3 regions of the Citrobacter sp. CFNIH10 genome follow, and region 2 is predicted to be linked to each of the others. Evidence: predicted binding sites of a transcription regulator. Region 2 holds the regulator's gene; each other region holds the start of a gene.
What was found. Region 2 encodes Fur, which represses iron uptake genes when iron is present. Its sites were predicted from a motif close to ATAATAATGAGAACNACTATCAA; they were not measured.
Positions count from the first base shown of each region.

Region 1 (4,254 bases), 2.0 Mb from region 2:
GGAGAGATCAGAACGGTGAAACGCTCTTTGCGGGTCGGCAGCGGGATCGGACCACGGACTTGCGCACCAGTGCGCTTAGCAGTCTCGACGATTTCCGCGGTTGATTGATCGATCAGACGATGATCAAACGCTTTAAGGCGGATACGGATTCTTTGGTTCTGCATGAGACCAGAGCTCCAATTATTTTATAAACGAAAATGATTACTCCTCAGACCCATTACGATTGATGGGAGAGTGTAACCGTTCTTACGTAGCTCCCCGATTGGGAGCATTGTTAGACAGCCAAATCGGCTATCCGAGGTTCAGATCGAACCTGCCGTCAATTAAGACAAGCCCGCGCATTATACGCAAATATCAGTCTGAAGCAAGTGCCGCGTAGATATTAAACACTTCGCGCGTAATGCGAACAGGGTTCCGGGATTGTATGTTGTGAAAGAAACGCAGCAGATTTACTGGAAAGCATCCCGCAATACCCATAATAGCGCCTTGCTCCCTTATCAACCTTCTTTAAAGTAACGCCATGGTTGATGGAGGATGACACGATGTCTGCTGCCCTACCCTTTCTGCTGCTGTATACCGCATTGTCTTTGACTCTGAGTTTCTGCGATATGCGCAGCAGACGACTGCCGGACCGGTTTACCTGCCCGTTGCTGTGGGGTGGATTCATCTTTCACCTGTGCATCATCCCGACACAACTTGCCGATGCCGTATGGGGCGCCGTCGCGGGTTACGCCAGCTTTGCCTTTATCTACTGGAGTTATTGGCTGCTTCGTAAGCGAGAAGGACTCGGCTATGGTGATGTGAAATTCCTTGCCGCACTAGGTGCCTGGCATGGGTGGATGTTTTTGCCTTCATTAGTCTTTTGGGCGGCGCTACTGGGGTGTTTCGGTATCGTGGTTGTGGGGATAGTGCATGGAAAATCGGCATTAAAAAACCCGCTGCCTTTTGGGCCATTTCTGGCAGCTGCGGGTTTCATCACCGGATATTGTCGTCTCACCTCAGGGGCGATTAGCTGGTCACTTTGATTTGCGACTGCAGATAATTTTGCAGGCCAATTTTCGAGATGAGATCCAGTTCTGTCTCCAGCCAGTCGATATGTCCTTCTTCATCCGCAAGGATTTCGATCATCATATCCCGGCTGACATAATCATGAACGGTATCGGCATAGGCGATAGCTTCACGTAAGTTTTTCGCCCCTTCGAGCTCTAACCGAAGATCGGACTGCAGCATCTCTTCGACATCTTCGCCAATCCCCAATTTGCCGAGATCCTGTAGGTTCGGGATCCCCTCCAGAAACAAAATACGCTCAATATATTTATCCGCGTGTTTCATTTCATCGATGGATTCATGGTACTCGATCTCATTGAGGCGAGTCAGGCCCCAATTTTTGAACATACGTGCATGGAGAAAATACTGGTTGATCGCGACAAGCTCATTTCCCAATAGTTTATTGAGATAATTTATGATTTTAACATCACCTTTCATTTTATTGTCCCTCCGCTTCCACTCTCCAGAGCATAGATGGGGCTACAGGGATGTCAAAAAAAAGAGTGTGACTCAGGCGATCTCTTTAAATTCTGGCATTTGCATTAATTCATCCTGCATGACTTCGCGTGCCGCACGAACGCATTTACCGCATTGATTTCCCACAGGAATAAACTTGCGTAACTGCTGGAAGGATTGAGGATGAAACTGACGTACCGCCTGGCGAATATTTTTATCACTTACACCATTACACAAACAAACGTACATGATCGCTCCCGTTCAATTTCTGCGCAAAGTGTAAATGAGAATAGTTATAATTACAATAGCACAATTATCTCTACGTAACGGGAGCGGAGTTATAATTGCGAAGAAATGTGACAAGACAAATAACGGGCAGCAAAAAGGGCGCCGAAGCGCCCTTTTTAAGTGCAGAACTAATGAGTAATTATTAGCTCATTACTTTAGCAACAACGCCCGCACCTACAGTACGGCCGCCTTCACGGATTGCGAAACGCAGACCGTCGTCCATCGCGATCGGGTGGATCAGGGTAACAACCATTTTGATGTTGTCGCCCGGCATTACCATCTCAACGCCTTCCGGCAGTTCGATGGTGCCAGTCACGTCAGTTGTACGGAAGTAGAACTGCGGACGGTAGCCTTTGAAGAACGGAGTATGACGGCCGCCTTCGTCTTTGGACAGGATGTACACTTCAGATTCGAATTTGGTGTGCGGCTTGATGGAACCCGGCTTAGCCAGTACCTGACCACGTTCGATTTCTTCACGTTTGATACCACGCAGCAGAACACCAACGTTCTCACCCGCACGGCCTTCGTCCAGCAGTTTGCGGAACATTTCAACGCCAGTACAGGTAGACTTCGCAGTCTCTTTGATACCAACGATTTCAACTTCTTCGCCCACTTTGATGATACCGCGTTCTACACGACCGGTAACAACGGTACCACGACCGGAGATGGAGAATACGTCTTCGATCGGCAGCAGGAACGGCTTGTCAATCGCACGCTCTGGTTCCGGGATGTAAGAATCCAGGAAGCCAGCCAGTTCGATGATTTTCGCTTCCCACTCTGCGTCGCCTTCCAGCGCTTTCAGAGCAGAACCACGAACGATCGGGGTGTCGTCGCCCGGGAAATCGTACTGAGACAGAAGTTCACGAACTTCCATTTCTACCAGTTCCAGCAGCTCTTCGTCATCAACCATGTCGCATTTGTTCAGGAACACGATGATGTACGGAACGCCTACCTGACGACCCAGCAGGATGTGCTCACGAGTCTGCGGCATCGGGCCGTCAGTCGCAGCAACAACCAGGATCGCGCCGTCCATCTGCGCAGCACCGGTGATCATGTTTTTAACATAGTCGGCGTGGCCCGGGCAGTCTACGTGTGCGTAGTGGCGAGTCGGGGTGTCATATTCAACGTGAGAAGTGTTGATGGTGATACCACGAGCTTTTTCTTCCGGCGCGTTATCGATCTGGTCGAATGCACGAGCAGCACCGCCGTAGGTTTTAGCCAGTACGGTAGTGATTGCAGCAGTCAGGGTAGTTTTACCGTGGTCAACGTGGCCGATGGTGCCGACGTTAACGTGCGGTTTTGTACGTTCAAATTTTTCTTTAGACACGGCTATATTCCTTACTATAGCGCTCTCCCCTTGTGGAGAGAGCACGGGACTTAGGTTTTAATCCTGTGGATTATTTACCACGGGCTTCGATTACGGCCTGAGCAACGTTGTTCGGTGCATCATCATACTTCAGGAATTCCATAGTGTATGATGCGCGACCTTTGGTCAGAGAACGCAGCTGAGTTGCATATCCGAACATTTCAGACAGCGGAACTTCAGCGTGGATCTTAACGCCAGTGACTTCGGATTCCTGACCGCGCAGCATACCGCGACGACGGCTCAAGTCACCGATAACATCACCGGTGTTTTCTTCCGGCGTTTCTACCTCAACCTTCATGATTGGCTCAAGCAGAACTGGTTTAGCTTTCTTAAAGCCTTCTTTAAAGGCAATAGACGCAGCCAGTTTAAACGCCAGTTCAGAGGAGTCAACGTCATGGTAAGAACCGAAGTGCAGACGAACACCCATATCAACAACCGGGTAACCTGCCAGCGGACCGGCTTTCAGCTGCTCCTGGATACCTTTATCAACGGCAGGGATGTATTCGCCAGGGATTACACCACCTTTAATGTCGTTGATGAACTCGTAGCCTTTCGGGTTAGAACCCGGCTCCAGCGGGTACATGTCGATAACAACATGACCATACTGACCGCGACCACCAGACTGCTTGGCGTGTTTACCTTCGATATCGGTAACTTTCGCACGAATCGCTTCGCGGTAAGCAACCTGAGGTTTACCGACGTTCGCTTCAACGTTGAATTCACGCTTCATACGGTCAACGATGATGTCGAGGTGCAGTTCACCCATACCGGCGATAATGGTCTGGTTAGATTCTTCGTCAGTCCATACGCGGAATGACGGGTCTTCTTTAGCCAGACGGCCCAGAGCCAGACCCATTTTTTCCTGGTCAGCTTTGGTTTTCGGTTCTACGGCGATGGAGATTACCGGCTCAGGGAATTCCATACGCTCCAGAATGATCGGCGCATCCGGGTCACACAGGGTGTCACCAGTGGTTACGTCTTTCAGACCGATCGCAGCAGCGATGTCGCCCGCGCGAACTTCTTTGATCTCTTCACGTTTGTTAGCGTGCATCTGAACGATACGACCAAAACGCTCACGTGCAGCTTTCACGGAGTTC
Region 1 is NZ_CP026216.1:812,087-816,340, forward strand. Features, by position in the region: gene rpsJ (30S ribosomal protein S10) at 1-164, opposite strand, end outside; gene C2U53_RS07330 (A24 family peptidase) at 543-1,025, shown strand; gene bfr (bacterioferritin) at 1,009-1,485, opposite strand; gene bfd (bacterioferritin-associated ferredoxin) at 1,558-1,752, opposite strand; gene tuf (elongation factor Tu) at 1,934-3,118, opposite strand; gene fusA (elongation factor G) at 3,189-4,254, opposite strand, start outside.
Region 1: the regulator Fur is predicted to act here: its motif matches at 1,787-1,809, upstream of bfd (bacterioferritin-associated ferredoxin).

Region 2 (4,254 bases):
CGCATATCGTCGGCTGGGAGACAATACCCGCCTGGAATCATCCGGCGCTGTTTATCCCCGGCGGCAACTCCCCATACGTCACCGAGGCGTATCGCGACGATTTACTGGCACAGTTTCCGCAAGCACGTGCGCATGTGATTGCCGGGGCCGGTCACTGGGTGCATGCCGAAAAACCGGAGGCGGTGTTGCGCGCCATCCGTCGTTATCTTAATGAAACAGCTAACTGATTAAAAACTCAGCGTCCGTGCGCGATTACGCGTGTGAACGTTGGCGCGCCTCATTCGCTGATGTATGATGGCGCGCTATCCATCCGGGCAGAGGCCTGGCTGATTGTTTCCCCGAAGTCACCAATATCATGGCCAAAGAACAAACGGACCGTACGACACTAGATCTGTTCGCGCACGAGCGTCGCCCGGGACGACCGAAAACCAATCCGCTTTCACGCGATGAACAGCTGCGCATTAATAAGCGTAATCAACTCAAACGCGACAAAGTTCGCGGTCTTAAGCGTGTCGAACTCAAACTCAACGCAGAAGCTGTTGACGCGTTGAATGAGCTGGCGGAATCCCGAGAGATGAGCCGCAGTGAACTGATCGAAGAGATATTGATGGCCCAACTGGCAACGCTACGCGGCCAGGATCTCGCCTGAAATTATCCTCTCTCCCACTTTCGTGTAGCATGGAGTGCACTCGTATGCGTTTGCTATTTCCGCATACCTGACTGTTCTGCTATGATTGCCCTTATCTGTGGGCAATTCGCCACCACCATTTCAATAAGTTTCAAGAGGTTACTTTACTCATGGCAATCACTGGCATCTTTTTCGGCAGCGACACCGGGAATACCGAAAATATCGCAAAAATGATTCAAAAACAGCTTGGTAAAGACGTTGCCGATGTGCATGACATTGCAAAAAGCAGCAAGGAAGATCTCGAAAGTTATGACATTCTGCTGCTTGGCATCCCAACCTGGTACTACGGTGAAGCGCAGTGTGACTGGGACGACTTCTTCCCTACCCTCGAAGACATCGATTTTAACGGCAAACTGGTCGCACTGTTCGGCTGTGGCGATCAGGAAGATTATGCAGAATACTTCTGCGACGCGTTAGGCACAATCCGCGATATCATTGAGCCGCGCGGTGCAACCATCGTGGGTCACTGGCCGACCGCTGGCTATCATTTTGAAGCCTCCAAAGGTCTGGCGGATGATGACCATTTTGTCGGTCTGGCGATTGACGAAGACCGTCAGCCGGAACTGACCGCCGAGCGCGTGGAAAAATGGGTGAAGCAGATCTCTGAAGAATTGCACCTTGATGAGATCATCAACGCCTGATGTACGGCGGCGCAGACAAGGTTTGCGCCGCATCAATAGACAGAACCAATCAAAATAATTGCTACAAATTTGTAACTTTCTTGCCCATCCCTGTACAATGTGCGGGAGTTTTTAGGTGGCGCTCTCATTTCCAGGCAATACCGACTATTTATTAACATTTGCCAGAGGCTTGCAGTTTTCATTTAGACACGGCAGTCCTATAATGAAACGCATTATCCCGAGTGCAATTTCTGTCACTTCTTGTATGAAGTGAATCGTTTAGCAACAGGACAGATTCCGCATGACTGACAACAATACCGCATTAAAGAAGGCTGGCCTGAAAGTAACGCTTCCACGTTTAAAGATTCTGGAAGTTCTTCAGGGACCGGATAACCATCACGTCAGTGCGGAAGATTTATACAAACGACTGATCGACATGGGTGAAGAAATTGGTCTGGCGACCGTGTATCGCGTGCTGAACCAGTTTGATGACGCCGGTATCGTAACCCGCCACAATTTTGAAGGCGGCAAATCCGTTTTCGAGCTGACCCAGCAGCATCATCACGATCACCTGATTTGCCTTGATTGCGGCAAAGTGATCGAATTTAGCGATGAGTCTATTGAAGCGCGCCAGCGTGAGATCGCGTCGAAGCATGGCATTCGTCTGACGAACCATAGCCTCTACCTCTATGGCCACTGCGCTGAAGGCGATTGCCGCGAAAACGAACACGCGCATGACGCGAAATAATCTGCATTATTCTGAAAAGCCAACCTGCCGGTTGGCTTTTTTTATGCCTGCCATTCCCTACTCAGCGCTTTCTTCTGCCTGCATGTTGCTTTAATGTAAAATATATCACCCTGCTTCGTCCGGAGAATCGAAATGGAACTTCGCCAGCTACGTTACTTTGTCCGTATTGTAGAAACCGGCAGTATGGGCAGCGCGGCGCTCGATCTCGACATCGGCGTGTCCGCCCTGAGCCAGCAGATGACGCGGCTGGAAAACGAACTCGCGATCCGCCTGTTGCAGCGAACCTCGCGCGGCGTCACGCCCACTAACGCCGGTCTGGCCTTTTACTCGCAGGCACAACTGGCGCTACGCCACGCCGATGATGCGATCCTGGCCGCTCGCGAGGCGCGTCTTTCGGGACACGTCAGCGTCGGCATGGCCCCCAGCACCGCCTCCATCCTGGGAATACCGTTTATTCATGCCATGCGGGAATATTACGCCGACGTTCGCCTGCATGTGGTGGAAAGCCTGTCGGGTAATCTGGAACGGATGATCAACACGCGCCAGATTGATCTGGCGGTCGTGTTTCAAAAAGAGAAGATCCTGCGCTGGAGCGCCAGACCGGTTCTTGAGGAGCGCCTGTTTCTGATTGGCACACACGAGCTGCTGGCGGATATTCCGGATGACACCATAACGCCTGCTCAACTGGCGAATATTCCCCTGATCATGCCAAGCCAGGGACACGGCCTGCGTGGCAGACTGGAAGCCATCTGTCAGGAACACGGACTGAAGGTCGATATTGCCACGGAAATTGACGGCCTGACGTTACTGATGCGCGCCGTTGGCAGCGGACTCGGCGCCACGCTGCAACCCGGTGCAGCCATTTCGCATCTTGAGAGGGAAGCGCTAAGAGTGATCGGCGTCCATAATCCTGTCCTCAGCCGCCCCAATTTTCTGGTCAGTCTGTCGGACGATGAACTCACCCCTGCCGGTCTTGCAGCCCGCGTAATACTCACAAAAGTCATGCGTGAACTCGTTGAAACCGGTCATTGGCCGGGCGCAACCCTTTACGCTCCCTAAACCCCTCTTTAGCTATTCGTCATAGCGCCCATACAATCAGCACGTATACATTTCAATTACAAATTTAACAAATAGTTAAATGGTAATGGAGTAGACGATGGTTGATGTACTGGTGATTGGCGGTGGTAATGCCGCGTTATGTGCCGCCTTAACCGCCCGTGAGGCAGGAGCTTCCGTGCTGCTGTTAGAGGCTGCGCCCCGGGAATGGCGCGGCGGGAATTCCCAACACACGCGCAATTTACGCTGTATGCACGATGCGCCACAGGATGTGCTGGTCGAGAGTTATCCCGAAGAGGAGTTCTGGCAGGATCTCTGGCGTGTCACCGAAGGCAATACCAATGAAGCGTTGGCGCGACTGGTGATCCGGACCTCTTCCCAGTGTCGCGACTGGATGCGTCAGCACGGCGTTAATTTTCAGCCTCCGCTCTCTGGCGCGCTGCACGTGGCGCGTACCAATGCCTTCTTCATGGGCGGCGGTAAAGCCCTCGTGAACGCCTATTACCGCAGCGCAGAAAAGCTGGGGGTACAGATTCGCTACAACACGCCGGTACAGGCACTTGAATTGCACAACGGCGAATTCATCGCAGCCCTGGCAGGCCACGAGCGCATTGAGGCGAAAGCCTGCGTACTCGCCGCCGGTGGATTTGAATCCAACCGCGAATGGCTGCGCGACGCCTGGGGAGAGAACGCTCGTGGCGAATGGCCAGCCGATAACTTCCTCATTCGCGGCACCCGCTTTAATCAGGGCGTCTTGCTCAAATTTATGATCGATGCCGGTGCTGACATTATCGGCGATCCGTCTCAGTCCCACTGTGTGGCAATTGATGCCCGGGCCCCGTTGTACGACGGCGGCATTTGTACCCGCGTGGATTGCGTCTCACTGGGTGTGGTAGTCAACCGGGACGCGGAGCGCTTTTACGATGAAGGCGAAGATTTCTGGCCGAAACGCTATGCCATCTGGGGGCGTCTGGTTGCCCACCAGCCGGGGCAGATTGGCTACTCCATTATCGACAGCAAAGCGATCGGTCACTTTATGCCGCCGGTTTTCCCCGGCGCACAGGCCAATACGCTGAGTGAACTGGCCCGCCAGTTGGGGCTGGATCCCGAACGCTTTACCCATACCGTGGAGCACTACAATC
Region 2 is NZ_CP026216.1:2,821,390-2,825,643, reverse strand. Features, by position in the region: gene ybfF (esterase) at 1-227, shown strand, start outside; gene ybfE (LexA regulated protein) at 356-649, shown strand; gene fldA (flavodoxin FldA) at 799-1,329, shown strand; gene fur (ferric iron uptake transcriptional regulator) at 1,610-2,056, shown strand; gene tcuR (tricarballylate utilization LysR family transcriptional regulator TcuR) at 2,189-3,115, shown strand; gene tcuA (FAD-dependent tricarballylate dehydrogenase TcuA) at 3,213-4,254, shown strand, end outside.

Region 3 (4,254 bases), 800 kb from region 2:
TTGCCGATTTACTGACGCTCTCTTCCACTGAATTAAAAGAAGAGATCTACTTTGCCTGGCGCCTTGGCGTTCATTGATTCAGCGATCGTTAACGTAAAAAGAACCCGACATTCGTGTCGGGTTTTTTTGTTCCTCACTGGCGGTATTACCACGCCATCTCGCCCGAATTCACTTTCGCGCTCAATTCCAGCGAACTTTCCTCTGCCAGTCCCGGCCACGCCGCTTTCATCGTTTTAATGACCCAGGGCGAACCTTGCTTCGCCGCCAGCGCCTGTTCGAACGATTGCAGATAATCCTGCGTGAAGCGGATGGCCCGATCGCCTTCAGGGCGCTCACCAAGGTAATGACCCGGAATAACCTGTGCAGGCTTTAGACTATCCATTTCAGTCAGAACATGACGCCATGATGCGCGTTGCGCTGGTGTCTGGGTGTCAGCGGTCCAGACGTGAATGCCTGACGCCACGCCCGTGCCGCCGAGAATGGTCCGGTTCGCTGGCACCCAAACATAGGCCGCGTAATCACTGGGATGACGCAGTTCCAGCGTTTCACCATCGATGCGAAAACGCGTTTCTGTGGTTGCCTGCGGGACGGTCAGCGCCGTTGGCGCACCCTCTTTCATCTGGGGTCCCCAGTACTGCAACTTAGCCTCTTTGGTGGCTCGAATATGCTCAACGACCCGTGGCGTGGCCAGTACCTTCGCGTCAGGAAAGGCTTTCACAATCGGCTGCAGGCCGAAATAGAAATCCGGATCGCCGGAGGTAATCACGATGGCTTTCAGCGTCTTGCCACGGGATTTAATCATCTCCACCAGCTTTCCACCGTCTTTAGTGCTGAACTGCGCATCAAACAATATCGCTTCCGTCGGACCGGATACTAACGTTGAGGAGACAGGGAAAATGGCGTTCTCCTGCGGGTTATAGACGTCAAGTTGCAGCGGCGCGGCAAACAGGGGGGAGGCGACAGCAGGCAACAGCAGGGCCAGCAGTTTACTTTTCATGAGGAATAGCCTTATGCAGATGAAATGGTCTTGTGTGTGGTCTGTATTTTAAGGGAATTGAGATCTGTTAGAATTCCCGTATCAGAACATGCTGAGTTTCATAAAACGATCGGATGGGTGGCGATGGACAGAGTGATGGCGGCGACGGTATTCAATCATATCTGCGATTTAGGCAGTCTGAGTGCGGCGGCGCGGGCACTGGGTCTCTCCAGGCCGATGGTGAGCCGCTATCTTGATGAGATGGAGAAATGGGCCGGGGCGCGGCTGATTCATCGCACCTCGCGCAGGCTGACAATTACCCCCGCCGGGGAGGAGGCGCTGGTGAAGACGCGAACGCTGGCGCAACTCTCACAAGCGATTGGCGCGGCGTCGGCGGCAGACATTCCCAGCGGAACGCTACGCGTCGCCTGCGCGCACTTTACGGCAATGCATATTCTCGCCCCGATGCTGCCGGGATTTTTAGCGCGTTATCCCGAACTGCGCATTGAAGTTGAGATAAACAATCAGCCAGTTAGTCTGGTCGGTGAACGTATTGATGTCGCCATTCGCATTACCGATAACCCGGAGCCTGGCGCGATTGCCCGCCGGCTTGGCGATTGCGAATCGGTTCTCTGCGCATCAGAGGCGTATTTGCGTCAGCACGGCACCCCACAGACGCTGGAGGATCTCACTCAGCATAACTGTCTGTATTACAGTGGGTTTGCAGGAAAATCGTGGCACTTTCTCAACGAGCAGGGCGAGGCGGTCTCGGTGGCGATCAAGGGGAATTTGAGTGCCGGGATCTCGTCTTTACTTTGTGAATCCGCGCTGGCAGGCATGGGGATAGCGCTGGTGCCGGAAAAGGAAGCGCGTGACGGACTGGCTCAGGGACGACTGGTTCGCCTGCTACCAACCTTGCAACCCCGACGCCTTGCCGTGTACGGCCTGTATCTTTCCCGTGAACATCAGCCCGCCGGGCTTCGGTTGTTTCTGGAGGCGATCCAGACCGCCATGCCGTAAAATCCATGAATTGATCTGACGTATAAAACAGCAGATAGCAATTTGTGTTAAAAATGACCTTTGCCGATATGAGACTATTCTTATCGCCCCTTCAAGAGCTAAGCCATCATGAGTGCCGGAGATAAGCGCCGGATGGGGCCGGAACCCTTAGGGCTGTTACTGACAACCTTAAGGGTTTTGTTTTTCTGTGCTTTCACGCTTCTCACGTCATTCCTATCCCTGAAATAGTCATTTTCTATACATCTTTACTGTTTTGACCAGTCCGGTCGATGACAGACGATAAAGTCATTATTAATCAGTATATTGAACAAATTCATCCATTCCTTTTAACCCACGTGGCAGGGTCTATGCTTAATAAAAGCGGTCAAAACAGGTGAAACACCGTAATGCCCCTGCTGTTGAGGGGTTGAAGTGAGAATCGTTATCACTAACATGGTGTTATAGCCTGATGGCTCACTATGCGAGGTAACCCTATGGAATTGCATTCAGGAACATTTAATCCGGACGATTTTGCCTAGCGCGGATTGACGCTAACCCCGGCGGCAGCGGCCCATATTCGCGAATTGGTCGCAAAGCAGCCGGGCATGCTGGGCGTGCGCCTGGGCGTTAAACAGACGGGATGCGCGGGTTTTGGCTATGTGCTGGATACCGTCAGCGATCCGGAAAAAGACGATCTGCTGTTTGAGGTTGAAGGCGCGAAGCTCTATGTCCCGTTACAGGCGATGCCGTTTATCGACGGCACGGAAGTGGATTACGTCCGTGAAGGATTAAACCAGTTATTCAAATTTCATAACCCGAAAGCCCAGAACGAATGCGGCTGTGGCGAAAGCTTTGGGGTATAGGCGGTACTATGTCTCGTAATACTGAAGCAACTGACGATGTCAAAACCTGGACCGGCGGCCCCCTGAATTATAAAGAGGGTTTCTTTACCCAACTGCAAACAGACGAGCTGGCGAAAGGGATCAACGAAGAGGTGGTGCGCGCCATTTCGGCCAAACGTAATGAACCGGAGTGGATGCTGGAGTTTCGCCTTAATGCGTACAGAGCGTGGGTCGACATGCCGGAGCCGCACTGGCTGAAGGCGCACTACGAGAAGCTGAATTATCAGGATTACAGCTACTATTCCGCGCCGTCGTGCGGGAATTGCGATGAGACCTGCGCCTCTGAGCCGGGGGCGGTCCAGCAAACCGGGGCAAACGCCTTTCTCAGCAAAGAAGTTGAGGCCGCGTTTGAACAACTTGGCGTACCGGTACGCGAAGGCCGTGAAGTCGCGGTGGATGCCATTTTTGACTCCGTCTCTGTTGCCACCACTTATCGTGAAAAACTGGCGGAGCAGGGGATCATTTTCTGCTCCTTTGGTGAGGCGATACACGATCATCCCGAACTGGTGAAACAGTATCTTGGCACCGTCGTGCCCGGCAACGATAACTTCTTCGCCGCGTTGAATGCCGCAGTCGCCTCTGATGGCACTTTTATCTATGTGCCGAAAGGCGTGCGCTGCCCGATGGAGCTTTCAACCTATTTTCGCATTAACGCCGAAAAGACCGGGCAGTTTGAACGCACGATCCTGGTAGCGGATGAAGGCAGCTATGTAAGCTATATCGAAGGCTGTTCTGCACCAGTGCGCGACAGCTATCAGCTGCACGCGGCGGTCGTGGAAGTCATCATCCATAAAGACGCCGAGGTGAAATACTCCACCGTCCAGAACTGGTTCCCTGGCGATAACAACACCGGCGGCATTCTGAACTTCGTCACCAAACGCGCGTTGTGTGAGGGCGAGAACAGCAAAATGTCCTGGACCCAGTCGGAAACGGGGTCAGCCATCACCTGGAAATACCCCAGCTGTATTCTGCGCGGCGACAACTCGATCGGCGAATTTTATTCGGTGGCGTTAACCAGCGGTCATCAGCAGGCGGACACCGGTACCAAGATGATCCACATCGGCAAGAACACCCGCTCGACCATTATTTCGAAGGGGATTTCCGCCGGACACAGCCAGAACAGCTACCGCGGACTGGTCAAAATTATGCCGACCGCCACCAATGCCCGTAACTTTACCCAGTGCGACTCGATGCTGATTGGCGCCGACTGCGGAGCGCATACCTTCCCGTATGTTGAATGCCGCAACAACAGCGCGCAGCTGGAGCACGAAGCGACCACCTCACGGATTGGTGAAGATCAGCTGTTCTATTGTCTGCAGCGCGGTATCAGCGAAGAAGATGCGATCTCAATGATCGTCAACGGGTTCTGTAAAGACG
Region 3 is NZ_CP026216.1:3,622,520-3,626,773, forward strand. Features, by position in the region: gene C2U53_RS21305 (YdiH family protein) at 1-77, shown strand, start outside; gene C2U53_RS21310 (Vmh family MBL fold metallo-hydrolase) at 146-997, opposite strand; gene C2U53_RS21315 (LysR family transcriptional regulator) at 1,121-1,996, shown strand; gene sufA (Fe-S cluster assembly scaffold SufA) at 2,521-2,838, shown strand; gene sufB (Fe-S cluster assembly protein SufB) at 2,847-4,254, shown strand, end outside.
Region 3: the regulator Fur is predicted to act here: its motif matches at 2,408-2,430, upstream of sufA (Fe-S cluster assembly scaffold SufA).